3 regions of the Pseudomonas sp. PGPR N4 genome follow, and region 3 is predicted to be linked to each of the others. Evidence: riboswitches for the same ligand, from Rfam matches in the RefSeq annotation. Region 3 holds a riboswitch; each other region holds the start of a gene.
The links. Region 3 has a riboswitch for cobalamin ahead of cobO (cob(I)yrinic acid a,c-diamide adenosyltransferase). Riboswitches for the same ligand answer to the same signal wherever they lie in the genome.
Positions count from the first base shown of each region.

Region 1: it holds a riboswitch for cobalamin, as region 3 does, so the genes downstream of both, cobW (cobalamin biosynthesis protein CobW) here and cobO (cob(I)yrinic acid a,c-diamide adenosyltransferase) in region 3, are expected to answer to the same signal.
Region 2: it holds a riboswitch for cobalamin, as region 3 does, so the genes downstream of both, AC58X1_RS04755 (TonB-dependent receptor) here and cobO (cob(I)yrinic acid a,c-diamide adenosyltransferase) in region 3, are expected to answer to the same signal.

Region 1 covers NZ_JCAUKV010000001.1:485,757-490,463, reverse strand. The annotation lists gene cobN (cobaltochelatase subunit CobN) at 1-1,343, opposite strand, end outside; gene cobW (cobalamin biosynthesis protein CobW) at 1,347-2,414, opposite strand; cobalamin riboswitch at 2,517-2,713, opposite strand; cobalamin riboswitch at 2,831-3,054, shown strand; gene AC58X1_RS02125 (CbtB domain-containing protein) at 3,154-3,339, shown strand; gene AC58X1_RS02120 (CbtA family protein) at 3,350-4,039, shown strand; gene AC58X1_RS02115 (cobalamin biosynthesis protein) at 4,039-4,443, shown strand; gene cobM (precorrin-4 C(11)-methyltransferase) at 4,474-4,707, shown strand, end outside.
Region 2 covers NZ_JCAUKV010000001.1:1,072,240-1,076,946, forward strand. The annotation lists gene AC58X1_RS04740 (carboxymuconolactone decarboxylase family protein) at 1-161, shown strand, start outside; gene AC58X1_RS04745 (GNAT family N-acetyltransferase) at 239-808, shown strand; gene AC58X1_RS04750 (outer membrane beta-barrel protein) at 866-1,612, opposite strand; cobalamin riboswitch at 1,776-1,979, shown strand; gene AC58X1_RS04755 (TonB-dependent receptor) at 2,092-4,215, shown strand; gene AC58X1_RS04760 (acetyltransferase domain-containing protein) at 4,356-4,707, shown strand, end outside.
Region 3 covers NZ_JCAUKV010000001.1:2,087,510-2,092,216, reverse strand. The annotation lists gene AC58X1_RS09395 (PQQ-dependent sugar dehydrogenase) at 1-919, opposite strand, end outside; gene AC58X1_RS09390 (hypothetical protein) at 1,001-1,579, opposite strand; cobalamin riboswitch at 1,730-1,882, shown strand; gene cobO (cob(I)yrinic acid a,c-diamide adenosyltransferase) at 2,002-2,613, shown strand; gene AC58X1_RS09380 (cobyrinic acid a,c-diamide synthase CobB) at 2,610-3,905, shown strand; gene bluB (5,6-dimethylbenzimidazole synthase) at 3,902-4,552, shown strand; gene cbiB (adenosylcobinamide-phosphate synthase CbiB) at 4,549-4,707, shown strand, end outside.

The DNA.
Region 1 (4,707 bases), 1.6 Mb from region 3:
GGGCGCTGATCGAGGTTGTCGAGGTCGTTGGTCACGCCGCCGAGCAAGTGCTGGATCAGCGCGGTGCCGGTGGCCGGCAGCTCGTCCAGCGGATAACCCGCAGCGCGCATCGCCTCAAGGATGTTCAAGGCCGCCCCCGGCGTGTCCAGGCCGACACCGTTACCAATCCGGCCATCGCGGGTCGGATAGTTGGCGAGGATCAGCGCGACACGCTTTTGCCCATTCGGCAAGCGCGCCAGCGCGACCCAGCGACGGCCCAGCTCGGCGACGAAGTCCATGCGTTCCGGGTGGGCGCGATAGCACACCACATCCGCCTGGCTGCGTTCACTGCGCCAGGCCAGGTCCTTGAAGCTGACCGGCCGGGTGATGATCCGCCCGTCCAGCTCCGGCAACACGATGTGCATGGCCAGATCGCGGCCGCCGAGGCCCTGCTCGCTGGTTTCCCAGCCCAATTGATTGTCCTGCGCGCAGATCGCCTGCAACACCGGTACATCCCGGCGCAGCGGCCGCGCGTTGGGGCGCTCGGGGCTGGACAAGGCAAAGCCAGTGGTGTTGATCACCACCTCGGCCTGGACCTCATCCATCCACGCTTCAACCTGATCGAGACAGGCCCGCTCTTTGAGGCTGGCTACAGCGATCGGCAACGGGTTGAGCCCCGCCATCTGCAGCCGCTGACAGAACACGTCGATGAACGCGGTGTTGGCCGCCTGCAGGTGCGAGCGGTAGAACAGCAGCGGCGCCACCGGCAGCGCAGGATCCCAGTCGGCGTACCAGTCCGGCAACTGCGCACTGGCCTTGGCTGGGTGGTAGACCACGGTACGGGCCAGCGCTTCCGGCTCCTGCCAGGCATAGTCGCGCTGGAACCACAGGTTGCCCACGCAGTTGAACAGATTCAGCGCGTTGGCCTTGCCGCCCTGGCGCAGGTAGTGCCACAGGCGCTCGGCCTGGTCGCTGCTGACCGTGCTCAAACCGGTGAGCTCGGGGTCAGGCCGATCATCGCCCGGGACCATGATCACCTGAACACCGCGCGCCGCCAGCTCGACCAACTGCTCGATGCCGTAGCGCCAGTAGCCAACGCCGCCGTGCAGTGATACCAGGATCAACTTTGCATGGCGCAGCACCTGGTCGACATACAGGTCGACCGAGGCATGGTTTTGCACCTGCATGGGATTGGCCAGGCGCACGCTGGGGTAGTCGCCAGGCAGCTGTTCCGCGGTTTCGGCCAGCAGCGCCAGGTGCGAGTCACCGCTGCACAGAATGACCAGTTCGGCGGCAGTCTGGCCGAGGTCGGCAATACTGTCGTCCGGGACAAAACCACCGGGCTGGGTGCGCAACAGGTGCATGGATCAGGCTTCCAGAGCCTGACGCAGACGGGCTTCGAGCTGAATGGCGTCAAGCTCCTGGCCAATCAGTACCAGGCGCGTGATGCGCGCCTCGTCAGCGCCCCAGGCCCGGTCGAAATGCTTGTCGAAGCGGGTCCCTACGCCCTGGATCAGCAGACGCATCGGCTTGCCCGGGATGGCTGCAAAGCCTTTCACGCGCAGGATGCCAAACTCCACTACCAATTGGTTGAGGGCCGCCAGCAGCAAGCGCTCATCGGCCTCTGGCAAATCCAGCGAGATCGAGTCGAAGGCATCATGGTCGTGATCGTCATGATCATCGTCGTCATGGTGGCTGTCATGATGAGTTCGGCGCCCATCAATGTGCGCTTCCGATTCGGCACCCAGGCCCAGCAGCACATCCAGCGGCAGGCGGCCGCTGCTGGCTTCGATGACCTTGACCGCCGGCGGCAGCTCTTCGGAGACTTCGGCGCGAACCTTGGCCAGGCCTTCGGCGTCGATCAGGTCGGCCTTGTTCAGCACCACCAGGTCAGCGCTGGCCAGCTGGTCGGCAAACAGTTCGTGCAGCGGCGACTCATGATCAAGGTTCGGGTCGAGCTTGCGCTGTGCATCGACCTGGTCTGGGAACGCTGCGAAGGTACCGGCAGCCACTGCCGGGCTGTCGACCACGGTGATCACCGCATCGACCGTGCAGGCGTTGCGGATTTCTGGCCACTGGAAGGCTTGCACCAGCGGTTTGGGCAAGGCCAGGCCGCTGGTTTCGATCAGGATGTGGTCCAGATCGCCGCGACGTGCCACCAGCTCACGCATGACCGGGAAGAACTCTTCCTGCACGGTGCAGCACAGGCAGCCGTTGGCCAGCTCGAAGACACGCCCGTAGGCTTCTTCTTCGGTGCAGCCGATGGTGCATTGTTTGAGGATTTCGCCGTCGATACCGAGCTCGCCGAACTCGTTGACGATCACCGCGATGCGCCTGCCCTGGGCGTTGTCGAGCATGTGCCGCAGCAACGTGGTTTTGCCCGAGCCGAGGAAGCCGGTGACGATGGTGACGGGGAGTTTGGCCAGTGTTTTCATGGATGCGTGTGCCCTTGGCAGAATGGCGCGGGCATGCAGGACGAGCGCCGCAGGCTGTCACAGCCGGGCTTGTTCGCCTCCGGATCACCCCGCCCGGATTAAAGTCGAAATCGTCTCGAGGCAGGTCTCCTGGCTTGCACCGCACCGGCGCCGGGCCGGTTGGATGACGCCTTCCCGCGCAAGGCGCAGTGGCTGTGTCGATCCTGATCAGTGCTTACAGTTGCGGGGGCAGCCGCGGCTTGACCGCGTTCCCGTCTTAGCTCCGGCCACGCCGGAGAACCTCGAAGCAGACAAGGCTACGCACCCCGGCGGCAAGCTGCAAGCGGCTTTAGGGGCTGTCATCTGCCATATATAGGCGGCTGAATGCACGCTGGCGTGCAACTTGTCACTTGCAGCGCGCCGCTGCGGCATGGTTTGCTAGCGCCTTGCGTTCAGGTGCCCCCTATGGGGTGAAACGGGAAACCGGTGCGTCGCTGGCCTCAATGGAGAGCCCGACTACTCCGGTGCTGCCCCCGCAACGGTAAGCGAGCGAAGTGTCTTGACCACTGTGCCAGGATGTAGGGCATGGGAAGGTGACGCTTTTCAAGGAGCCCTGCTCCTCCTCGTGAGCCCGGAGACCGGCCTGCGTAGTCGAATATCAACACCCCGCGGTGGGCGGGCGCTGTCGCATTGCCCTGGGCCATCCATGCCCGGGGCCGGTGCGCTTGCCCCCTGCCTATAACAAGCAGAGGATTGCGTCATGCCCATCACCAGTGCCAAACACAGCATCGCCACCCCCGTCAGCCTCAGTCAACGCCTGGTCATCGCCGTCGGCGCCAGCCTGGTTGGCCTGTGCCTGGTGTACTTCGCCGGTTTCTCGCACATCGAGGCGGTGCACAACGCAGCCCACGATACGCGCCACAGCGCTGCCTTCCCCTGCCACTGAGTAGACTCGCATGATCACGCGCATTGCCCGTACTGCAGGGTTCAGCGGCCTGCTCGCCGCCCTGCTGCTGACCCTGCTGCAAAGCTTCTGGATCAGCCCGTTGATCCTCGAAGCGGAAACCTTCGAGAGCCCAGCGCCGGCTGCCCAGCATGAGCATGGCGACAGCGCCGTTGCTGCCCACGAGCACAGTGCCGAAGCCTGGGCGCCTGAAGACGGCTGGCAGCGCGTGCTGGCCACCACCGGCGGCAACCTGGTGGTTGCAGTCGGCTTTGCCTTGATGCTGGCAGCGCTGTACAGCCTGCGCGAACCCAACCGGGTCGCCACCGGAGCGCTGTGGGGCCTGGCCGGTTTTGCCGTGTTCTGCCTGGCGCCAACGCTGGGCTTGCCGGCCGAGCTGCCGGGCACGGCGGCAGCCGACCTTGGCCAGCGCCAGACCTGGTGGATCGGCACTGCGGCCGCAACTGCGGTCGGCCTGGGCCTGATTGTGTTTGCCCAGCATTGGCTGCTGAAGGTAGTCGGCGTACTGCTGTTGGCGCTGCCACACGTGATCGGCGCGCCGCAGCCGAGCGTGCATGAAAGTCTTGCGCCTGAAGCCCTGGCAACCCAGTTCAAGATCGCCTCGTGGCTGACCAATGCCGCCTTCTGGATTGCCCTGGGCTTGCTCAGTGCGTGGTTGTTCCGCCGCTCGCGGCAGACTTGATGTCTGAGCCGCTACCCGCCGTGTATGTCGGCGTTGGCTGCCGCAAGGGCTGCCCCGCCGACCTGCTTGAAGCGCTGCTGCAACAAAGTCTGGCCAGCCTTGGCTTAACCCTGCATGCAGTGCAGGGCATCGCCAGTATCGAGCTGAAAGTCAGCGAGGCGGGCCTGCATCAACTGGCCGATCGCCTGCAACTGGCGCTGCAGTTTTTTCCCGCAGAGCAGTTGCAGCGTTTTGCCCCACAGCTCAGCCAGCACTCCGCTACAGCCTTCGCCCACAGCGGCTGCTGGGGCGTAGCCGAAAGCACCGCCCTGGCCTTGGCCGCGCGTGCTCACGGCTGCGCGCGGCTGGTGCTCACCCGGCAAACGTTGGCGGGCGCTACCCTCGCCCTCGCCAGTGCTGGATAATCGCCTCCATTTTATTTGCAAGGATTTGCCATGACGGTCTACTTCATCGGCGCCGGCCCGGGCGATCCGGAACTGATCACGGTCAAAGGCCAGCGCCTGATCCGGCAGTGCCCGGTGATCATCTACGCGGGCTCGCTGGTCCCCGCCGCAGTGCTCGAGGGCCACAGCGCCGAAACTGTCATCAACAGCGCCGAACTGCACCTTGAGCAGATCATCGACGCCATGCACAGCGCGCATGCGCTAGGCCACGATGTGGCGCGGGTG
Region 2 (4,707 bases), 1.0 Mb from region 3:
GCGACGGCTGCATTGCCGTGCACTCCAAGGAAGCCCTCAAGCAGGGCGCGACCCGCGAGCAGATCGCCGAGGCGCTCGGTGTCGCCGTGGCAATGAACGCTGGAGCAGCGCTGGTCTATTCGACCCGAGCTCTGGATGCGCTGGGCAAAGCCGACGAGTAAGCCTGTCGGCGTCGCCGCACTTGCGCGGCGGCGCCTGCACCACCAGACTTGCCGGCTCAGCCCGTGCAGGTACCGCCATGATCCACATTCGCCCCATGACCGCCGCCGACTTCGAGGCTTTCTGGCCCACCTTGCAAAGCATCGTCCAGGCCCGCGAAACCTACGCCTTCGACCCGCAGATCAGCTTCGAGCAGGCGCGCCAGCTGTGGCTGGAGGCACCGCTGCATACGCTGGTGGCGGAGCAGGACGGCGAGCTGCTTGGCTCGTATTACCTCAAAGCCAATGCCGCCGGACCCGGCGCCCATGTGGGTAATTGTGGTTACATGGTATGCCCGGCTGCACGCGGGCGTGGCGTGGCCAGGCTGATGTGCGAGCACTCGCAGAAGCTTGCCCGTCAGGAAGGGTTTCTGGCGTTGCAGTTCAATTCGGTGGTGGCGAGTAACGAGGTTGCCGTAGCGCTGTGGCGCAAGCTTGGCTTCGATGAAGTCGGCCGCCTGCCCAAGGCCTACAGGCATGCCCGGCTGGGGCTGGTGGATTGCCTGGTGATGTACAAATGGCTGGCGGATGAGCCGGTGGTGGAGAAACCTGCGCTGCTGATCGGGCGCAAGAACATTGAAGCGCGGGTGTCGCGGCGGCGTGGCAAGTAGCCGCGGATCTGCGTAGAAAACGGGGACCGCTATGCGGCCCCCTGCTAACGCGCTGAATCAGAACGCCAGACCTACCTTCACGCCGAACTCATCACGCTTGAGCTTGGTATTGTCGGCTGCATCCGACTCTTCATCGAGTTTGTACTCGGTGCGGGTGTAGTAGACGCTGCCGTAAATGGGCATACCGCCCTGCTGGTTCATCAGCAGGCTGACTTCGGCATAAGGGTTGGTGCGGTCTTTCATATCGACGGTGTCGCTGCCGAAATCGTCGACCTTGAGCTTGGCGCGGCCGTCGAGGGTGCGGCGGGCACCGACTTCCACGCGCAGCGTCGAAGCATCGAACTGGTGGTTGTAGCCGACGGCAGCCTTGGCGAACGGCGACTTGTAGGTCAGCTCGGTATCCAGGTCGTTGAGCTCTGGTTCGAAGCGCGACCAGTCATAACCACCGCCCACGGTGAAGTCGAGGAAGTTGCGCGCGTCCATCGCAGCACGCCAGCCCAGGTCCAGATCAACCTTGGCCTCCTTGAGCTTGTTGTCGCTCTTCTTGCCATACTTGGCGTCCGCGCCAATCTGGTAGATGAAACCGGATTCGGCGGTCATCTTGTTGCCATAGTTGGCGAACAGGCCACCTTGACCGAGGTGATCGGTCTCCGATTCAGAACCGCCTTCGAACTTGAATTTGTCGTAGCTGCCGAGCAGGCCGAAAGTGAACAGCGGATCGGTACTTGGCGCAGCGCTGGCAGCAAGCGGGGCAGCGATCAGGGCCAGCAGGCAAGAATGACGCAACAGGTTACGGGTGGACATTGGTAAAGGTCTCCATGACGTGGGTGTTTCTGTGACAATCGAGCGGTTCGATGCACACCAAATGTGAAAAGTTCGAAAAAGAATCAGTAAAAACTCGCAAACCTCTAATGCGTCACAAATTTTTCTTAGCGCCAAGGTTTGACTAAGGCCACTTTCGATGCTCAGATGCGCGCCAGTTTCAGGTGTCCTGCGCCGCCGTGCGCAGGGTGAAACGGGAAGCCGGTGCGTCATCTGCATGACTAGTCCGGCGCTGCCCCCGCAACGGTAAGCGAGTGAAACCTTCGACACACCACTGTGCCCGTGCACGGGAAGGTGAAGGTTTCCAGCCCTCGCAAGCCCGGAGACCGGCCTGCAACTTTCAGTTGGCAAACCCGCGGTGGGCGGGCGCAGGCCGGTTTGCGCGTGCGCCCAGCGTTCGTGCCCGCTTGTCTTTGCGTTGTTTCCACCGGGATCCTTACTTCCTGCACCAGTGGAACGACATGTCCCGTACCAATACCTTTACTCTTCTGGCGGCCTGCATTGCCGCCGCTTCGCCAGCCGTGGCCGCAGAGCCGACGAGCAAGGTCGTCGCCCTGCCCTCTATCGCGATCAGCGAACGCCGCGACGCAAGCGCCGACCTCACCAGCAGCAGCGAGACCGGCTCGCGCCTCGGCCTGACTGCCTTCGAAACACCAGCCAGTGTCAGCAGCCTTAGCGCCGAACAGATCCAGCAGCGCAGCAACCTCACCGTGCAGGATGCGGTCACCCGCACCCCCGGTATCACCTCCATCGGCACCCCAGGCGATGGCGGCACTGGCCTCAGCGCACGCGGCTTCAACGGCCATGGTTCGGTGATGACCCTGTTCGACGGCGCGCGCCTGTACACCGGTGCCGGCACCCAGACTTTCCCGGTCGCCCCATGGCTGGTCGAACGTATCGAAGTGCTGCGCGGTCCGGCGTCGGTGTTATACGGCGAAGGCGCCACCGGCGCGGTGGTCAACGTCATCCCGAAAAAGCCCGTGCAAGGCGAGATCCACAACCAGCTGCGCCTGGGCTACGGCTCATGGGACCGCCAGCAACTGGGCCTGGACAGCGGCGGCAGCCTGAGCGAGCGCCTCAGCTACCGTGCCACCATCAACAAGCAGCAAGGCAATGGCCATATCGACCGCGGCGACTCACGCAACCTGGCCCTGAGCCTGGCACTGCGCTTCGATGCCAACGAAGACCTGAGTTTCACCCTCGCCCACGAACGCGGCGACGCCGAGCCGATGAACTACTTCGGCACACCGCTGATTGCCGGGCACTACCGTGACAGCCTGCGCGACAAGAACTACAACGTGCGTGACGCCGAATTGCGCTACCACGATGAATGGACCCGCCTGAGCAGCGAGTGGGCTATCAGCGACAACGTCAGCGCCAGCAACCAGCTCTATTACATCAAGAGCCGTCGCCACTGGCGCAACGCCGAAAACTACAACTGGGACGCAGACGTCGGCCAACTGCTGCGCAATGGCTTTCTCGAGATCAAGCACAACCAGGAGCAGATCGGTGATCGCCAGAGCTTCACCTTCCAGCACAGCCTGTTTGGCCTGGCCAGCACGACCGTGGTGGGCGCCGAATACAACAAGATCCGCTTCCGCCTGACCAACAACTGGCCCTACAACGATATCGGCAACGACTACATTGACCCGTGGCAGCCCGCGCCCGGCCAGTTCGTCAGCGCCACGCCGCTGCAACCGCGCTCGTTCAGTACCACCCACAGCGCAGCGCTGTTCGCCGAAAACCGCACGCAGTTGACTGAGCAGCTGTCGCTGGTCACCGGTATTCGCCGTGATCAAAACCACATCGAGCGCGATAACCTGGTCGACGGCAGCCGCACCGACCGCAGTCTCAGCGGCGGCAACTGGCGCGCAGGGCTGGTCTATGCGCTGACGCCGGACCTGGCGCTGTACGGCCAGTACTCGACCAGTGAAGACGGTGTGGAAAACCTGGTCAGCCTCAGCCCGGCACAGATGAACTTCGACCTGACCGAAGCGCGCCAGACCGAACTTGGCGTCAAGCAGCGCTTTCTTGATGGCCGTGGCGAGTGGACCTTGGCCGCTTATCACATCGTCAAGAAAAAGCTGCTGGTCGACGACCCTGTCAGCCATCAACCGCAACAGGCCGGCCAGCAGACCTCCGATGGCCTGGAAGCGACCCTCGAATTGGCCTTGGCCAACCAGTGGCAGCTGTCGGCCAACGCCGCGCTGCTACGGGCCAAGTACGACGACTTCAATGAAAGCGTGGCAGGCGTTGCCACCGACCGCAGCGGCAAACGCCCGGCCAATGTGCCGCGACGCAGTGCCAACCTGTGGCTGAGCAAAGGCTTTGGCCAGGACGTCGATGCCGGCGTCGGCCTGCGTTATGTCGACACGCGTTACGCCGACACCGGCAATAGCCAGAGCATCCCCAGCTACACCGTGGTCGATGCCAACCTGGGCTGGCAAGTGCTGCCTGACGTGCGCCTGGGCCTGCAGTTGAACAACCTGCTAAACCGCAACTACGTGACGGCCGCCTACAGCGGCGAGCAGTGGCTGCTGGGCGCACCACGCTCGTATTTCGCCACGCTGGACTACAGCTTCTAAACACGATTCACCCTGGCTGGCCGCGCTGCAACGGGCTAGCCAGGGCCTTCATGGGCACTACGCTCACCGACAAAAGACTTTCAACAGGAAAACCAATCGTTATAAGATAACGTTACACGAAACCTCACCAGCGAATTTTCATGACAACCGCCCTGACTTCTCCCACCCTCGTCAGCCAACGCCTGCAGAGCATCGATGCCCTGCGCGGGCTGGTCATTCTGTTCATGCTGCTCGATCACGTACGCGAGACCTTCTTCATGCATCATCAGGTGGTTGACCCGATGACCATCGAAAGCACCGAAACTTCGCTGTTTTTCAGCCGCACCCTGGCGCATCTGTGCGCCCCGGTGTTCGTCCTGCTGACCGGTCTTTCGGCCTGGCTGTATGGCGAGAAGTATCAAGGCCGCGGCGCCACCTCGGCGTTCCTGTTCAAGCGCGGGCTGTTTCTGGTGGTGCTGGAATTCACCCTGGTCAACTTCGCCTGGACCTTCC
Region 3 (4,707 bases):
AGCTGTACGGCCAGCCGTAGAAACCGCCATCCTTGACCGAGGTGATGTAGTCCGGGACCAGGTCGCTACCGATCTCGTCGCGCTCATTGACCGCCGTCCATAGCGCCCCCGATTGCGGCTGCCAGGCCAACCCATTCGGGTTGCGCAGCCCGGAGGCGAAGATGCGGTGGCTGCCGGTTGCGCGGTCCACTTCCCAGATCGCCGCGCGGCCTTGCTCTTGCTGCATGCCGTTCTCTGCCACGTTGCTGTTGGAGCCTACCGTGACGTACAGCTTGCGCCCGTCGGGGCTGGCGATCACGTTCTTGGTCCAGTGGTGATTGAGGGTGCCACCCGGCAGGTCGGTGACCTTCTGCCCGCGGCCGTCGATCTGCAACGCATCGGTCACGTAATCGAAGCGCAGCAGCTTGTCGGTGTCGGCGATGTACAGGTCCTTGCCTACCAGCACCATGCCGAAGGGCGAGTTGAGCCCTTCGATAAAGCGGCTGCGGGTTTCGGCGACGCCGTCATGGTCGCGGTCGCGCAGCAGGGTGATGCGATTGGCGGTGGGGACGCCGGCACCGGCCATGGACATGGCTCGTTTCATGAACCAGCCGCGCAGGCCTTTGCCGTCGTCCGGCTTGGCCGGTGCGTTGGTTTCGGCGACCAGCACGTCGCCATTGGGCAGCACATACAGCCAGCGCGGATGGTCGAGATGGTCGGCAAATAGCGCAACCTGAGTGCCGGCCGCTGCAACCGGTTTGCCACCCTGCGGCCAGCCGACCGCCGGCGCGACGTTGACGGTTGGCAACAGGGTTTTGTTTGGCGCCGGTAACTGCGGTGTGGGGCCGATGCCATCGTCGACTCTGAGGCTGGCGGTCTCGCCGCAGCCGCCGAGGCCTGCGAGCAAGGCGAGCACAACGGCACTGCGCATTCTGTCCATGGGCGGGCTCTCGACAAGGGCTATGGCATACAGAACCATAGGCGCCGGGCGAGGTTCAACCCGGCGCGGCGCAGGGCTGCTTCACGCTTGCTTGAACAGCAATGCAACACCAGGGAAATACTGGCCGAGCTCGTTGTGCAGCTTGCGATAGGCGTACGGGAAGTACCAGGCCACGGCGCAGGTGGTGTGCTTTTGCAGGTCATCGACCAGGTCCTGGAGTTCTTCCGGGCTGGCGTGCTGGCCGGCTTTCCACGGGCTGACGAACAGCGCCCCGGCTTTGAGCTGGCTGGCATAGGCAATCGGCTTGGCGGCGCTGGTGGTTTCTTGCAGGGCGGCGGTCAGGTCGAGCCGGGCGATGCGCGGCCAGCGCTGGCTGGCGTGCAGGTGGATCGACTCCTCGGCGGTGCTGATGGCCAGGTCACAACGGCCTTCGCGCTCGCCTTCTTCGCGTTGCTTGCTGCTGGCAAACTGGGTCAGGGCGACCAGCTCGGCTTGCCAGGCAGCCGCAGCCAGCAGGCCGACGTTGGCCGCTGCGCCATGCCAGTAAGGCGCGTCGCTGGCATGGTTGAGTTCGGCGAAGCGATCGATGCAGTCGACCCAGCGCTCCAGGGCAGGACGCAAAAACTCCAGGCGCGGGTTGTTGATGATCAGACCTTGCATGCTGCGCACTCCTTATTGTGATTATCGCGGTCAGCTACAGTGATGGCGATATGATATCAATGCTAGCAGTCTGCGCTGTACTGTCGAATCGGCCATTGATCCAGGCCAAACCGGCCTTGTTTCATTGACGCTCCCGGTGCAACCCTCTAACCTTCGCGGCGTGTTTCAGGTGCCCTGCGGACTGCGGTCTGGCGGGGTGAAACTGGGAAGCCGGTACCAGTCCGGCGCTGCCCCCGCAACGGTAGGTGAGCCGCGTACGTAGCGCTCACGAGCCCGGAGACCGGCCTGTTACTGCCAACGGCATCACGGAGGGTGATGCACAGTTCACTGTGGTTTGCGCCACGGCGCCTGCGCGTTCTCCGTTTGCCTGCCTTTCGATCTGTCGCCGCCCGGTGCGCGCGCAGGCACTTGCGGAGAACCTTATGAGCGACAACCCCGAACGCGACGAACGCCACCTGGCGCGCATGCAGCGCAAAAAGGCGATCATCGACGAGCGCATCGCCAACTCTCCCAATCAATGCGGCCTGCTGCTGGTGCTGACCGGTAATGGCAAGGGCAAAAGCAGCTCGGCTTTCGGCATGCTCGCCCGCGCGCTGGGCCATGACATGCAGTGCGGCGTGGTGCAGTTCATCAAGGGTCGCAACAGCACCGGCGAGGAGCTGTTCTTCCGCCGTTTCCCCGAGCAGGTGCGCTACCACGTGATGGGCGAGGGCTTTACCTGGGAAACCCAGGACCGCCAGCGCGACATCGCCGCGGCAGAAGCCGCCTGGGCGGTATCGCGGCAAATGCTGCAGGACCCGTCGATTCATTTCGTTGTGCTGGATGAGCTGAACATCGCCCTCAAGCATGGTTATCTCGACCTGGACCAGGTGCTCAGTGACATTCAGGCTCGTCCGCCAATGCAGCACGTGATCGTCACCGGCCGCGGCGCCAAACCGGAAATGGTCGAACTGGCCGACACCGTCACCGAAATGGGCATGCTCAAGCACGCCTTCCAGGCCGGTATCCGCGCGCAGAAGGGCGTGGAACTATGAGTGACCCGCGCCAGTGCCCGGCGGTGCTGATCGCAGCGCCCGCTTCCGGGCAGGGCAAGACCACCGTGACCGCAGCCCTGGCGCGCCTGCACCGCAACCTCGGGCGCAAGGTGCGGGTGTTCAAGTGCGGTCCGGACTTTCTCGACCCAATGATTCTGGAGCGGGCCAGCGGCGCGCCGGTGTACCAGCTCGACCTGTGGATGATCGGCGCGCAAGAGAGCCGGCGACTGCTCTGGGAAGCTGCCGCCGAGGCCGACCTGATCCTCATCGAAGGGGTCATGGGCTTGTTCGATGGCACTCCGTCCAGCGCTGATCTGGCGCGCCATTTCGGCGTGCCGGTGCTGGCGGTGATCGACGGTACCGCCATGGCCCAGACCTTTGGTGCGCTGGCCCTGGGCCTGGCACGCTACCAGGCCGATCTGCCGTTCGCCGGGGTGCTGGCCAACCGGGTTGGCAGCCTGCGCCACGCGCAACTACTTGAAGGCAGCCTGACCGAAGGCCTGCGCTGGTACGGCGGGCTGTCGCGCGAGCGCGGCATCGAGCTGCCCAGTCGCCACCTGGGCCTGGTGCAAGCCAGCGAACTGAACGACCTTGACCAGCGCCTCGACGCTGCCGCCGAGGCCCTGGCTGGCAGCTGCGATGCAGCGCTGCCGCCAGCGGTGAGCTTCGATGGCCCCGCTTTGCCAGCACCGTTGCCCTCGCTGGCTGGGGTGCGCATTGGCGTAGCGCAGGACGAAGCGTTTGCCTTCATCTATGGCGCCAACCTCGACCTGCTGCGGGCCATGGGCGCGCAGCTGGAATTTTTCTCGCCGCTGCACGACAGCGAGGTGCCGCAGGTCGACAGCCTCTATCTGCCAGGCGGCTACCCCGAATTGCACCACCATGCGCTGGCCGCCAATACGCCGATGCTGGACGCGATTCGCGCTCACCACAGTGCAGGCAAGCCGCTTTTGGCCGAGTGCGGCGGCATGCTCTACCTGCTTGAAAACCTGACCGATGTTGCCGGTGAGCGCGCCGCGCTGGTTGGTTTGTTGACTGGCGAGGCGGTGATGCAGAAGCGCCTGGCAGCACTGGCCCTGCAAGCGGTGGAACTGCCCGAAGGCACCCTGCGTGGGCACACCTATCACCACTCGTTGACCACCAGCGAGCTGGAGCCAATCGCCCGTGGCCTCAGCCCCAACGGCGGCCGCGGCAACGAGGCGGTGTACCGCCTGGGCCGGCTGACGGCCTCATACGTGCACTTCTATTTCCCCTCTGACCCCCACGCGGCGGCGGCGCTGTTGCGACCATGAGCGAGCATGCCTTCTCCGATGCCGAACGCGCCGCGGTGTACCGGGCGATCGGCGAGCGCCGCGACATGCGCCACTTTGCCGGTGGCGAAGTAGCGCCGCAGGTGCTTACACGCCTGCTGACGGCCGCGCATCAGGCCCCCAGTGTTGGCCTGATGCAACCGTGGCGGTTTATCCGCATCAGCCAGCGCGACTTGCGCGGACGCATCCAGACACTGGTCGAGCAGGAGCGGGTGCGCACCGCCGAAGCCCTTGGCGAGCGCTCCGACGAATTCATGCAGCTCAAGGTCGAAGGCATCAACGACTGCGCCGAGCTCTGGGTGGCAGCGCTGATGGACAAGCGCGAAGCGCACATTTTCGGCCGCCGCACCTTGCCGGAAATGGACCTGGCCTCGCTCGCCTGCGCGATCCAGAACCTCTGGCTGGCCGCGCGCGCCGAAGGCCTGGGCATGGGCTGGGTATCGTTGTTCGACCCGCAGGCACTGGCCGAGCTGCTGGCCATGCCAGCCGATGCCAAGCCGGTGGCGGTGCTCTGCCTGGGCCCGGTCGAGGCGTTTTACCCAGCACCGATGCTGGCCCTGGAAAACTGGGCCGAACAACAGCCACTGAGCGCCATGCTCTACGAAAACCAATGGGGAGAACGCGCATGAGCGTGGCCTTGCTGACCGTCGCCGGTGTTGCCCTCGACGCGCTGCTGGGTGAGCCGAAACGGCGCCACCCGCTGGTTGCTTTCGGCAATTTTGCCGCACGCCTGGAGCAGCGCCTGAATGCGGGTGGTCGCGGCTGGCGCAGCCATGGCGTCAGC